2 linked regions of the Shinella zoogloeoides genome follow. The protein of the gene in region 1 binds, or shares a complex with, the protein of each later gene. Links are inferred from orthologs where the notes say so. Each region holds a gene or a part of one and is shown on either strand. Other genes may lie near its edges.

The links.
Region 2: the proteins of Q9316_RS16750 (region 1) and accD are in contact, whole or in part, in a solved structure (PDB 8UXZ), measured with the Escherichia coli proteins. The link is inferred for Shinella zoogloeoides from one-to-one orthologs.

What each region holds. Positions count from the first base shown.
Region 1 is NZ_CP132311.1:3,216,148-3,221,871, forward strand. Bases 2,381-5,196 are described here. They hold Q9316_RS16750 (acetyl-CoA carboxylase carboxyltransferase subunit alpha), read right to left. Parts: upstream 4,358-5,196; coding sequence 3,404-4,357; downstream 2,381-3,403. Other genes in these bases: Q9316_RS16745 (L,D-transpeptidase family protein), read right to left, coding at 2,381-3,200; xerD (site-specific tyrosine recombinase XerD), read right to left, coding at 4,436-5,196. Outside these bases: Q9316_RS16730 (D-alanyl-D-alanine carboxypeptidase family protein), read left to right, coding at 1-258; Q9316_RS16735 (CobW family GTP-binding protein), read left to right, coding at 283-1,437; Q9316_RS16740 (sulfurtransferase TusA family protein), read right to left, coding at 1,441-1,689; more of Q9316_RS16745, read right to left, coding at 1,686-2,380; more of xerD, read right to left, coding at 5,197-5,383; Q9316_RS16760 (hypothetical protein), read right to left, coding at 5,380-5,529; Q9316_RS16765 (shikimate kinase), read left to right, coding at 5,672-5,724. UniProt on the Escherichia coli protein: Component of the acetyl coenzyme A carboxylase (ACC) complex. First, biotin carboxylase catalyzes the carboxylation of biotin on its carrier protein (BCCP) and then the CO(2) group is transferred by the carboxyltransferase to acetyl-CoA to form malonyl-CoA.
Region 2 is NZ_CP132311.1:3,649,742-3,655,539, reverse strand. The notes cover bases 1-2,890. They hold accD (acetyl-CoA carboxylase, carboxyltransferase subunit beta), read right to left. Parts: upstream 1,952-2,890; coding sequence 1,049-1,951; downstream 1-1,048. Other genes in these bases: trpB (tryptophan synthase subunit beta), read right to left, coding at 2,834-2,890; trpA (tryptophan synthase subunit alpha), read right to left, coding at 1,993-2,832; Q9316_RS18925 (bifunctional folylpolyglutamate synthase/dihydrofolate synthase), read right to left, coding at 1-1,029. Also shown: more of trpB, read right to left, coding at 2,891-4,084; Q9316_RS18905 (phosphoribosylanthranilate isomerase), read right to left, coding at 4,051-4,725; Q9316_RS18900 (YqaE/Pmp3 family membrane protein), read left to right, coding at 4,856-5,053; Q9316_RS18895 (M48 family metallopeptidase), read right to left, coding at 5,063-5,798.

The sequences.
Region 1 (5,724 bases):
AACGTGGTCACCGACATTTCCGCGGAAATCTGCTCGAAGCATGCCGCCAAGGTGCGCAGCGAAGGCCGCGACGAGGCAGGCCGCCAGAAGCTGGTCTCGCCCTATATCCACGAGCTGGACCGGCCGTTGAGGTTCGTCTTCGCCGGGCTGCTCGGCGGCGATGCCGCCAAGACTGCCGGCAACGACAAGGTGGCGATTGCCGGCGACATGGGCGACGTCGCCAATGTGCCGATCCCGATCCCGCGCCCGACCTACTGACAGGCCCTACTGACAGGAATGACCATGACCATCGCTGAGCGGCGCGTGCCGGTTTCCGTGCTGACCGGATTCCTGGGTGCGGGCAAGACGACCCTGCTCAACCGGCTGCTGAAGGACCCGACGCTGACGGACACGGCCGTCATCATCAACGAGTTCGGCGAGGTGGGTATCGACCACCTGCTTGTCGAGCAGTCGGGCGACGGCATCATCGAGCTTTCCGACGGGTGCCTGTGCTGCACGATCCGCGGCGAACTGGTCGATACGCTGGCCGACCTGATGGACCGCATGCAGACCGGCAAGATCCAGCCGCTGAAGCGCGTGGTAATCGAGACGACCGGCCTTGCCGACCCCGCGCCCGTCCTCCAGGCGATCATGGGCAACCCGGTGCTCGCCCATTCCTTCAGCCTCGACGGCGTCATCACCGTGGTCGATGCCGTCAACGGCCTGTCGACGCTCGCCAACCATCCGGAAGCGGTAAAACAGGTCGCCGTCGCCGATCGCGTGCTGATCAGCAAAGCCTCGCTCACCGAGGTCTCAACGCTGGAGGCCGTGGAGCGCGAGATCGCCGCACTCAACCCGCGCGCTACCGTCTCGAACGTCGATGCGCCGGGCCTAGCCGGCCCCGATCTTCTTGCGAACGGCCTCTATGACCCCGGCAGCAAGATCCCGGATGTCCGCCGCTGGCTGCATGAGGAGGCGCACGATCATCACCATGATCACCACCACCCTCATGGGCACGATCATCACCACGGTCACCACGACGGCCACGGCCATCAGCACGCCCATGACGTGACACGCCACGACGCCACGATCCGCTCGTTCAGCATCGTACACGATCGCCCGGTCGATCCGATGGCGCTGGACATGTTCGTCGATCTTCTGCGTTCCGCCCATGGCGAAAAGCTGCTGCGGATGAAGGGCATCGTGCTGATGTCGAACAATCCGGAGCGCCCGCTGGTGCTGCAGGGCGTGCAGAGCGTCTTCCACCCGCCGGAGCGCCTCGCGGCCTGGCCGGATCCCGCCGACCGACGCACGCGCTTGGTGCTGATCACCAGGGACCTGCCGGAAGCCTTCGTGCGCGACCTCTTCGATGCCTTTACCGGCACGCCGAAGATCGACCGCCCGGATCGTGCGGCGCTCTCCGACAACCCGCTCGCCATACCGGGCCTCAAGCTCTGAAAGTCAGGCTTTCTTGCGGATCAGGAAACGGTGTCCCGCCTCGACGCGCTCGCTCGCTTCGAGCGCGTGGCCGTCCTCTTGGCAGAAGTGGGGGATGTCGATGACGGCGAGCGGATCGGTGGTCTCGACCCAGAGGCTGGCGCCTGCCGCCATCGCCGAAAGCCGCTTGCGCGCTTTCATGACCGGCAGCGGGCATTTCAGCCCGCGCAGGTCGTAGACCTCGGCTTCGGAATGCGCCGCTGCGGCCGTCATTTCTGCCAGAACTTCCAGAAGGGTTTCTTCTGGGTCTGCTCGACGACCTGGACATCGGGATTTTCTTCCGGCACCGGCAGCGTGCCTGCCCCCTCGACTGGCTTTTCCACCTTCTGCGCCGAGGCATCGACAGTCGGCGTTCTCGCTTCCTTGTGCGTCGTCTGCTGGCCGGCATCGAGCGTTGCCTGCTCGGCAGACTGCGTCACGCTTTCGGCGGGCTCGACCTTGCGCGGTTCCTCGTCCTTGGTCCAGAGCTTCCAGAAGGGCTTCTTTTCCTTCTTCTCGATGACCGCGACGCCCGGATTTTCCTCCGGCACCGGCAGGGCGCCTTCGCCGCGCGCCTGCTTTTCCGCCTTCACGGCGGCAACGTCGGCGGCAAGTGCCTCGGCTTCCTTGATTTTCTGCTGCTCGGCGTCGAGCTTGGCCTGCTCGGCTTGCTGCTTCGCACGCTCGATGGCGGCGAGCTTGCGCTGCTCGGCCTCTTCCGCCTTGCGCTTCTGCGCCTCGATCTCGCGCTCCGTCATCAGCTTGCCGGCATCGAGCGAATTGCCCGTCGGCGCATAGGCGAGCTCCCGCCCCTTGCGCTGGTCGGCGACGATCGCCTTGCGCTGGGCCTCCGACGGCTCGATCCAGACGGTGCCCTGATACTTGCCCATAGCCTTGGCATAGGAGGCGGCATAGGTCTTGTTGTAGCTCTTCAGCGCCACTTCCAGCGCGGCCGGCGTCGTCATCGCCGGGCAGGCGCCAGCCGGCGAGAAGGGCTTGTCGGCCTGCTGGTTGAAGACATACTTCTTCTCGCAGACATTGACCTCCGGCGGACGCTTCGTGACCTCGAAGTGGTCGTAGCCGACCTTCAGCATCTTCCAGAATTCGATGTTCGGATTGTCGCGGTGGCGCGCCATGTTTTCCGCGGTCATGCGGAAGGGGAAGGCCTGAAGCTGGATTGTCTGCTGTCCGCCGTCGAAGGCGTCGCGCGCGAAGGCGAAGATTTCCACCATCTGCTCGTCGGTCATCGAATAGCAGCCGGACGACGAACAGGCGCCATGGATCATCAGATGGGTGCCGCTCGCCTTGTTGGCGCGGTCGTAATTATTCGGGAAACCCGTATTGATCGCGAGGTAATAGCTCGAATTCGGGTTCATGTTCGCCCTGGAGAGCGGGTAGAACCCTTCCGGCGCCTGGCGGTCGCCTTCCCTCGTCTTCGGGCCGAGCTTGCCCGACCAGGCGCAGATCTTGTAGTTGCGCACCAGCTTGAAGCGGTTCGAGCGGTCGGACTTCCAGAGCTCCAGCCGCCCCTCTTCCTTGAAGATGCGCAGCATCATCGGCGAGGACCGGTCGATGTTCATCGAGGAGAGCTTACTGAGCACCGCCGGCGAAAGCTGGTAGCCGGTCTTGCTGGAAACCCGGGCAAGGTCGACGTCGACCTTGTCGAACGAGTCGAGCGTCTCGTTGGTGCAGCCCGCGGCGGCCACGGCGAGAAGCGATACGGCGGCAAGAACAGTCAGGCGCATTCGAAAGGTCCGTCAACAATCGTCAGATCGCAAGCGGTCGCGCCGGCGAGGCGGGACGCGCAGTCGTAACCGGCTTATACTTCATAAATTCTTAACCGGAAATTCTTTCGCGAGGCTGCCGGAGAACCGCATCCGTTTCAGAACACAAGGATTGTGGCCGAGATTTGGCATTGGCAGCACAGCACGCCGCCAATGGCGCTAAATCAGAGCTGGCGACCGATATTGAGGTAGCGCTGGCGGCGATCCTTGCGCAACTGGTCGCCCGGCTTGGCGGTGAGATCCTTCAGGGCGGAGGCGATGACATCGCCCGTGCGGCCGATCACCGCCGCCGGATCGCGGTGCGCGCCGCCGACCGGCTCCTGGATGATGCCGTCGATGATGCCGAAGGTCTTGAGGTCTTCCGCCGTGATCTTCATGTTGCTCGCCGCTTCCTTGGCGCGCGTCGAATCGCGCCAGAGGATCGAGGCGGCGCCTTCCGGCGAGATCACGCTGTAGATCGCATGTTCCAGCATGTAGACGCGGTCGCCGGTCGCAATGGCGATCGCGCCGCCCGAGCCGCCCTCGCCGAGCACGACCGAGACGATCGGCACGCGGACGTTGAGGCACATTTCCGTGGAGCGGGCGATGGCTTCCGCCTGACCGCGCTCTTCCGCGCCGATGCCCGGATAGGCGCCGGCCGTGTCAATCAGCGTGATGACGGGCAGGCCGAAGCGGTCGGCCATTTCCATGACGCGGATCGCTTTGCGGTAGCCTTCCGGCCGGGCGCTGCCGAAATTGTGCTTGAGGCGCGACTTGGTGTCGTTGCCCTTTTCCTGACCGATGATCGCGACCGCCTCGCCGCGGAAGCGGCCGAGACCCGCCTGGATCGCCTCGTCCTCGGCGAACTTGCGGTCGCCGGCAAGCGGGGTGAACTCCTCGAAGAGCTGCTTTGCGTAGTCCACGAAGTGCGGCCGCTGCGGATGGCGCGCGACCTGCGTCTTCTGCCAGGGCGTCAGCTTGGCGTAGATGTCGGCCATCGCCTCGCGGGCGCGGACTTCCAGCCGGCCGACCTCGTCCGTCGTGTCGATGCTCTCATCTTCTTCGGCGAGTTTCCTCAGCTCGTGGATCTTGCCTTCGAGATCCGAGATGGGCTTTTCGAAATCGAGGTAGTTGTGCATGAGATGCGTTTCCGATCGTTTGCTCAAACCGCGCCAGACTATCGTCGGCCAAGAGGCCGGCCGCAAGCGGCGGGGGTCCTAATCCGGTTTTTTTGCCTGTTTGGCAAGAGGGTGATGGGTTTGAACGAGCTCGTGGAGCCGTTCTTCCAGCACATGTGTATAGATTTGTGTCGTGGAAATGTCCTGATGACCAAGCAGTTCCTGCACCGCGCGCAAGTCCGCGCCGTTCTGCAGGAGATGGCTGGCGAAAGCATGGCGCAGGACATGCGGCGAGAGCGTGGCGGCCCGGATTCCGGCCCGTGCCGCAAGCGCCTTCAGGTCGCGCGCAAAAACCTGGCGCGGCAGATAACCCTCCTTGCTCTGGGCGGGGAAGAGAAAGGCGCCCGCCGCCGGATCGTCGCCGATTTCCGCCGCCAGCGCCTCACCATAGGTCTCGAGCGCCGCAACGGCGGCGCGCGACAGCGGCACCATCCGCTCCTTGTTGCCCTTGCCCTTCACCACGAGGAAGCGTCCGGTCTGCGCTAGCACGCTGGCCGGCAGCGAGACGAGCTCGCTGACGCGCATGCCGGTCGCATAGAGCAATTCGACAAGTAGATGCATGCGGCGCTTGAGGAGCAAGTTGCCGCCCGGCTCCGCCGCTTCCGCCTCCGCCCGCGCTATGAGGCGGCTGACATCCTCGACACTCAGCGTCTTCGGCAGTGAACGGCCCTTCTTCGGCGCGTCGAGAATACCGGTCGGATCGTCGCCGCGCAGGCCCTCGCCATAGAGGAATTTGAAGAACTGCCGCAGGGCCGAGAGCCGCCGCGCCTGCGAGGAGGCGGCAAAACCCTGCCTGGCGAGATGGCCGAGATAGGCGCGCAGATCGTCCGGCGTCGCCTCTGTCAGCCGCACGCTCCGCTCGTTGAGAAAGGAGCGGGCGTCCTCAAGGTCCCGTTCGTAGGATTGCAGCGTGTTCGTCGCCGCACCGCGCTCGGCGCTCATCATTTCCAGGAAGGACTCGACCTGTAGCGCAGACGGATCCCTCATGGCTGCGGATTTACCCGTTCGGAAGGAATGCGGATCGTCACCTCGCGCTCGGTCGGTTCGACAAAGGTCACCAGCGCGACCATCGTGCCGTAAATCGACCCGGCGATCACGGCACAGAAGAACAGGAATCGGAACAGGGTCGGCATCGCGCACTCCGGCAAGTCGCTCCCTATATCGCCCCGCCCCACGCCGAGCGCAAGGCCGGCACAATGGGATGACGCCTCGGGCAGGCTTGACGCTTCCGGCGCTTTTGTCGATACGGAAGGAAGCGAAACCCCGGAAAACGCCATGACCGAGCTGATCGACCCGGCCCCTCCCACGCTCGCCGAGCAGGCCCGTGC
Region 2 (5,798 bases), 430 kb from region 1 along the record:
CGGATCGCGCTCCTCGAAATTGGCCATGGTTTCGGCAATGACCTGGCCGGCACCGGGATTGTGCCCGCCATCGACCCAGATCTCGCTGCCGCGCGGGGCAAGCCGCACCAGCGCGCCGTCCGTCAGGCGCTGCAGGCGGCCGGGCCATTCGACCTGGGCGAGGCCCCGTTCCAGCGCATGATCGGAAAGGGTGAAGCCCGCCGCCTTGACGGCGCGGATGGCCGCGGCGGCATTGGCATATTGATGGCGACCGGGCAGGCGCGGCAGGGGCAGGTCGGCAAGGCCGAACTCGTCCTGGTAGACGAGGCGGCCATATTCCTCATGCGCCATGAAATCCTGGCCGTAGACGGCATGCGGGCAGCCGAGCCGCTCGGCCGTCTCGACCAGCACGTCGCGGGCGGCGTCTTCCGACTGGTAGCCGATGACGACGGGTACGCCCCGCTTCATGATGCCGGCCTTCTCCGCAGCGATGAGCTCCACCCGGTCGCCGAGATAGGCCTGGTGATCGAGCGAAATCGGCATGATGACCGAGATGGCGGGGCGTGGAATGACGTTCGTCGCATCGAAGCGGCCGCCGAGGCCGACCTCGATGATCGCCACATCCGCCGGATGCTCGGAAAACAGCAGGAAGGTGACGGCCGTCAGGATTTCGAAGACGGTGATCTTCTCGCCGCCATTGGCCTCGGCCACGCGGCGCACGGCATCGGCGAGGACCGCGTCCGCGACGAGCTGCCCGCGCCCGCCCTTGACGCCGAGGCGGTAGCGCTCGTGCCAGTTGACGAGATGGGGCGAGGTGTGGACGTGCACACTGAGGCCGGCTGCCTCGAGGATCGAACGGCAGAAGGCGGTGACCGAGCCCTTGCCGTTGGTGCCGGCCACATGGATGACCGGCGGCAGCCGCAGATGCGGATCGCCGAGCGCGGCAAGCAGCCGCGTGATGCGGTCCAGCGAGAGATCGAACCCTTTGGGATGGAGGCCGAGAAGCTTCTCGATCTCCGTTGCCGCTTCGCTGACCGTCACCATCGCCATGCCGCCCTCGCCGATCGGCCTACTGGGCCGCGATGGCGACGGCGCCGTTCGTCGCGGCAACGCTCGCCGGCTTCTTCATCAGTATCTTGAGAAGGCGGGCCAGCGTCGCGGGAATGTCATGGCGCTTGACGACGAGATCGACCATGCCGTGTTCCAAAAGGTATTCCGAGGTCTGGAAGCCCTCGGGGAGCTTCTCGCGGATGGTCTGCTCGATGACGCGCTTGCCGGCAAAGCAGATTTCGGCGCCCGGCTCGGCGAGATGGATATCGCCCAGCATGGCGTAGGACGCCGTCACGCCGCCCGTCGTGGGGTTGGTGAGCACGACGATATAGGGAAGGCCCGCTTCCTTCAGCATCTCCACGGCGACGGTGGTGCGCGGCAGCTGCATCAGCGAGAGGATGCCTTCCTGCATACGCGCACCGCCGGAGGCGGGGAACATGACGAGCGGGCACTTTTCCGCGATGGCGCGTTCGAAGGCCTTGATGATCGCCTCGCCAGCGGCGATGCCGAGCGAGCCGCCCATGAAGTTGAATTCATGCACGACGGCGACGAGCTTGACGCCGCGGACCTTGCCGACGCCGGCGAGGATGGTGTCTTCCAGCTCAGTCTTGGCGCGGCTGTCCTTCAGGCGGTCCGTGTACTTCTTCGAATCGCGGAATTTCAGCGGGTCCTGCGCGACCTTCGGCTGCTGCAGCGCCTCGAAGACGCCGTCATCGAAAAGGTCCTTGAGGCGGGCCTTCGCCGGCATCTTCATGTGGTAGCCGGACGCCGGGATGACCCACTTGTTTTCCTCGAGATCGCGGTGGAACACCATCTCGCCGGTTTCCGGGCACTTGATCCAGAGATTGTCGGGCACATCCCGGTCGGGGCGGCCGAGCATCGAGTTGATCTTCGGCCGAACGTAATTCGTAATCCAGTTCACGGTCTCAACTCCGTTATAATGGTGGTTCCCATGTGGGAACTTTACTCCGCCGCCGCAAGGCGCGCGCCGCGCACGCCCGATGCGAGGCTCATCACCAGCGTCTCGACACCGGCGACGGTGGCGGCGCTGGCCTTGCCATCCGCCGTGAGGCTGGAGGCGATCTGGTTGACGATGGCCGTGCCGACGACGACGCCATCCGCCGAGGCGCCGATGGCGCGGGCATGTTCGGCCGTCTTGACGCCGAAGCCGACGCAGACCGGCAGCTTGGTATGCGCCTTGATGCGGCCGACCGCGCCACCGACCAGCGAGGGGTCCGGCAGGGCCGAGCCGGTGATACCGTTCATCGAGACGTAGTAGACGAAGCCCGACGTGTTCCTGAGGACCGCCGGCAGGCGCTTCTCATCCGTCGTCGGCGTTGCGAGGCGGATGAAGTTGATGCCCTTGGCGATGGCGGGCAGGCACAGTTCGTCGTCCATTTCCGGCGGCAGGTCGACGACGATCAGGCCATCAATGCCGGCTTCGAGGGCTTCGTCGAGGAAGCGCTCGACGCCGTAGATGTAGATCGGGTTGTAATAGCCCATCAGCACGATCGGAGTCGCGTCGTCTTCCTTGCGGAAGTCGCGGGCCATCTGGATCGTCTTTGCGAGCGTCTGGCCACCCTTCAGCGCGCGCTGGCCGGCGAGCTGGATCGCCGGGCCGTCGGCCATCGGATCGGAAAAGGGCATGCCGAGTTCGATAACGTCGGAGCCTGCCTTCGGCAGGGCCTTCATGATCTCCAGCGAGCTGGCATAGTCCGGATCGCCGCCCATGAAATAGGTGACGAGGGCCGGACGGCCTTCGGCGGAAAGGTCCGCAAAGCGTTTGTCCATGCGTGCGGTCATCTTAGAGCTCCATGCCGAGGATCTTGCCGACGGTGAAGATATCCTTGTCGCCGCGGCCGGAGAGGTTCATCAGGATGATCTGGTCCTTGCCCATCCTGGGTGCGCGCTTGATCACCTCGGCGACGGCATGGCTCGGCTCCAGCGCCGGGATGATGCCTTCGAGCCTCGTCAGGAGCTGGAAGGCCTCCAGCGCCTCGTCGTCCATGATCGGCACATATTCGGCGCGGCCGATCTCGTGCAGCCAGGCGTGTTCCGGGCCGATGCCGGGATAGTCGAGGCCGGCGGAGATCGAGTGGCCTTCCTTGATCTGGCCGTCGGCGTCCTGCAGGAGGTAGGTGCGGTTGCCGTGCAGCACGCCGGGGGAACCGGCGGTCAGCGAGGCGCAGTGCTCCTCGCCGTCGAGGCCCTTGCCGCCGGCTTCGACGCCGACGATCTGCACGCCCTTGTCGTCAAGGAACGGATGGAAGATGCCGATGGCGTTGGAGCCGCCGCCGACGGCGGCGATCACCATGTCCGGCAGGCGGCCTTCGGCGGCCAGCATCTGCTCGCGCGCTTCCGTGCCGATGACGGCCTGGAAGTCACGCACCAGCTCGGGATAGGGATGCGGGCCGGCGGCGGTGCCGATCAGGTAATAGGTGTCGTCGACATTGGTGACCCAGTCGCGCAGCGCCTCGTTCATGGCGTCCTTCAGCGTGCCGCTGCCGGCCGTGACTGGCTTTACCTCGGCACCGAGCAGCTTCATGCGGAAGACGTTCGGCGCCTGACGCTCGACATCCGTCGCGCCCATATAGACGACGCAGGGGAATCCGAAGCGGGCGGCGACCGTGGCCGAGGCCACGCCATGCTGGCCGGCGCCGGTTTCCGCGATGATGCGCGTCTTGCCCATGCGCTTGGCGAGCAGGATCTGGCCGATGCAGTTGTTGATCTTGTGCGAGCCGGTGTGGTTCAGCTCCTCGCGCTTGAAATAGATTTTCGCGCCGCCGAGATGCTGCGTCAGGCGCTCGGCATAATAGAGCGGGCTCGGGCGGCCGATATAGTGGGCGCCGAGGTCCTTGAGCTCCGCCTGGAAGGCGGGGTCGGTCTTCGCCTTGTTCCATTCTTCCTGGAGGTCGAGGATCAGCGGCATCAGGGTTTCGGCAACGAAACGACCGCCGAAGATGCCGAAGCGGCCGTCCTCGTCCGGACCCTCGCGGTACGAATTCAGGTTGGGTGACTGGTTCACTTGCCTCTCCCTCCGACGGCGGTCTCGCATTCCGCTTTCCGTGCCGCTTCAAAAAACGCTTCCATCAGGCCGAGATCCTTGACGCCCGGCGCGCTCTCGACCCCGGAACTGAGATCGATGCCCGGTGCGCCGGTCAGCCGGATGGCCTCGGCGAGGTTATCCTTGTTCAGTCCACCCGAAAGCATGTAATCGACGCCGCCGTCAAGCAGATGCATGAGCGTCCAGTCGAAGGTGACGCCGTTGCCGCCCGGCAGGTCCGAGCCTGCCGGCGGCTTGGCATCGAACAGGAACCGGTCGGCGATGCCGATATAGGGCTCGATCTTCTTGAAATCGTCCGCCTCGCGCACCGAAAAGGCCTTCATCACCGGCAGGCCGTAGACCGCCTTGAGGTTCAGCACCCGTTCCGGGCTCTCGCTGCCGTGCAGCTGCAGGATATCCGGCGCAAGCTGGTCGACGATCTCGTCGAGCAGGTCATTGTCGGCGTTCACGGTCACGGCGACGATCTTGGCGCGGCCGCGGGCGCAGTCGGCAAGCCGGCCGGCATCGGAGGGCTCGATGTTGCGCGGGCTTTTCGGAAAGAAGATGAAGCCGACATGGCTGGCGCCGAGGGATACGGCCTTGTCGACGGCCTCCCCGGTCTTCAATCCGCAGATCTTGATGTCGAGTGTCATGGCGCAGGGAGTCGCATGAATCCTGCGAAGAGTCGAGCCGAAAGACGGCACCGGTTCGCCCGCAAACGCCGGCCCTTGCATGGATGAACGGGAGGCCCATATGGAGGGTGGACCAAGACCGGAGACAACCATGCGGCTCATCATCGCCATCCTCCTGCCCTTCCTCGTGTTTTTCACCATCGGGCGGCCGATCGCGGGCATTATCTGCCTCATCCTGCAGATCACGCTGATCGGCTGGCTGCCGGCGGCGATCTGGGCCGTCTACGCGCTCGGGCAGTACAATACGGACAAGAAGATCCGCGACGCGCTGGCCGACAGGGGCCGCTAAAACGGAGCGTCAGCCGAAATCGACGGCGTGCAGCAGGCTGCCATTGCGCTTCAGCCAGCGCTTGGCGTCCTCCGTCGTCGGGCAGAGCTGCCCGCACAGCGTCCAGAAGGCCGGGCTGTGGTTCATCTCGCGCAGGTGCGCCACTTCGTGGGCCGCGAGATAATCGATCACGCCGGGCGGAGCCATGGCGATGCGCCAGGAGAAGCTGAGCGCGCCGTCCGCCGAGCAGGAGCCCCAGCGGCTACGGGTGTCGCGCAAGGTGAGGGACTTGACCTTCCTGCCGATGCGGCCGGCATGCACGGCGACGAGCCGTTCGAGCTCCAGCCGCGCCTCCTTCTTCAGGAAGTCGCTTATACGGCGGGGAATGCTCTCTTCCATGCCGCCGACGAGCAACACCGCCTCGTCATCGACAATGATCGCCTCCGTCAACCCGCGCAGCCGGCCAGTCGCCTCGATGCGGTGGGAGACGCCGCGGATCATGACATAGCCGCCGTGGGCCAGCTCGTTCGTCGAGCGGAACTTGGCGAGCTTCGTCATCAGCCAGCCCTGATGGCGATCGAGAAAATCGCGGATGTCGCGTTCGGGAATGCCGTTCGGCACGGTCATGCGCAGCGCCCGGCCACCGGGCTCTATGCGCAGCGTCAGGCGCGTGGCGCGCAGATCACGCTTGATGGTGAGCGGCAGCGCCCTGCCATTGACGTCCACCTCGCGCCGTTCCGGCGGGGGCGGAGCCTTAAGGGCCTTG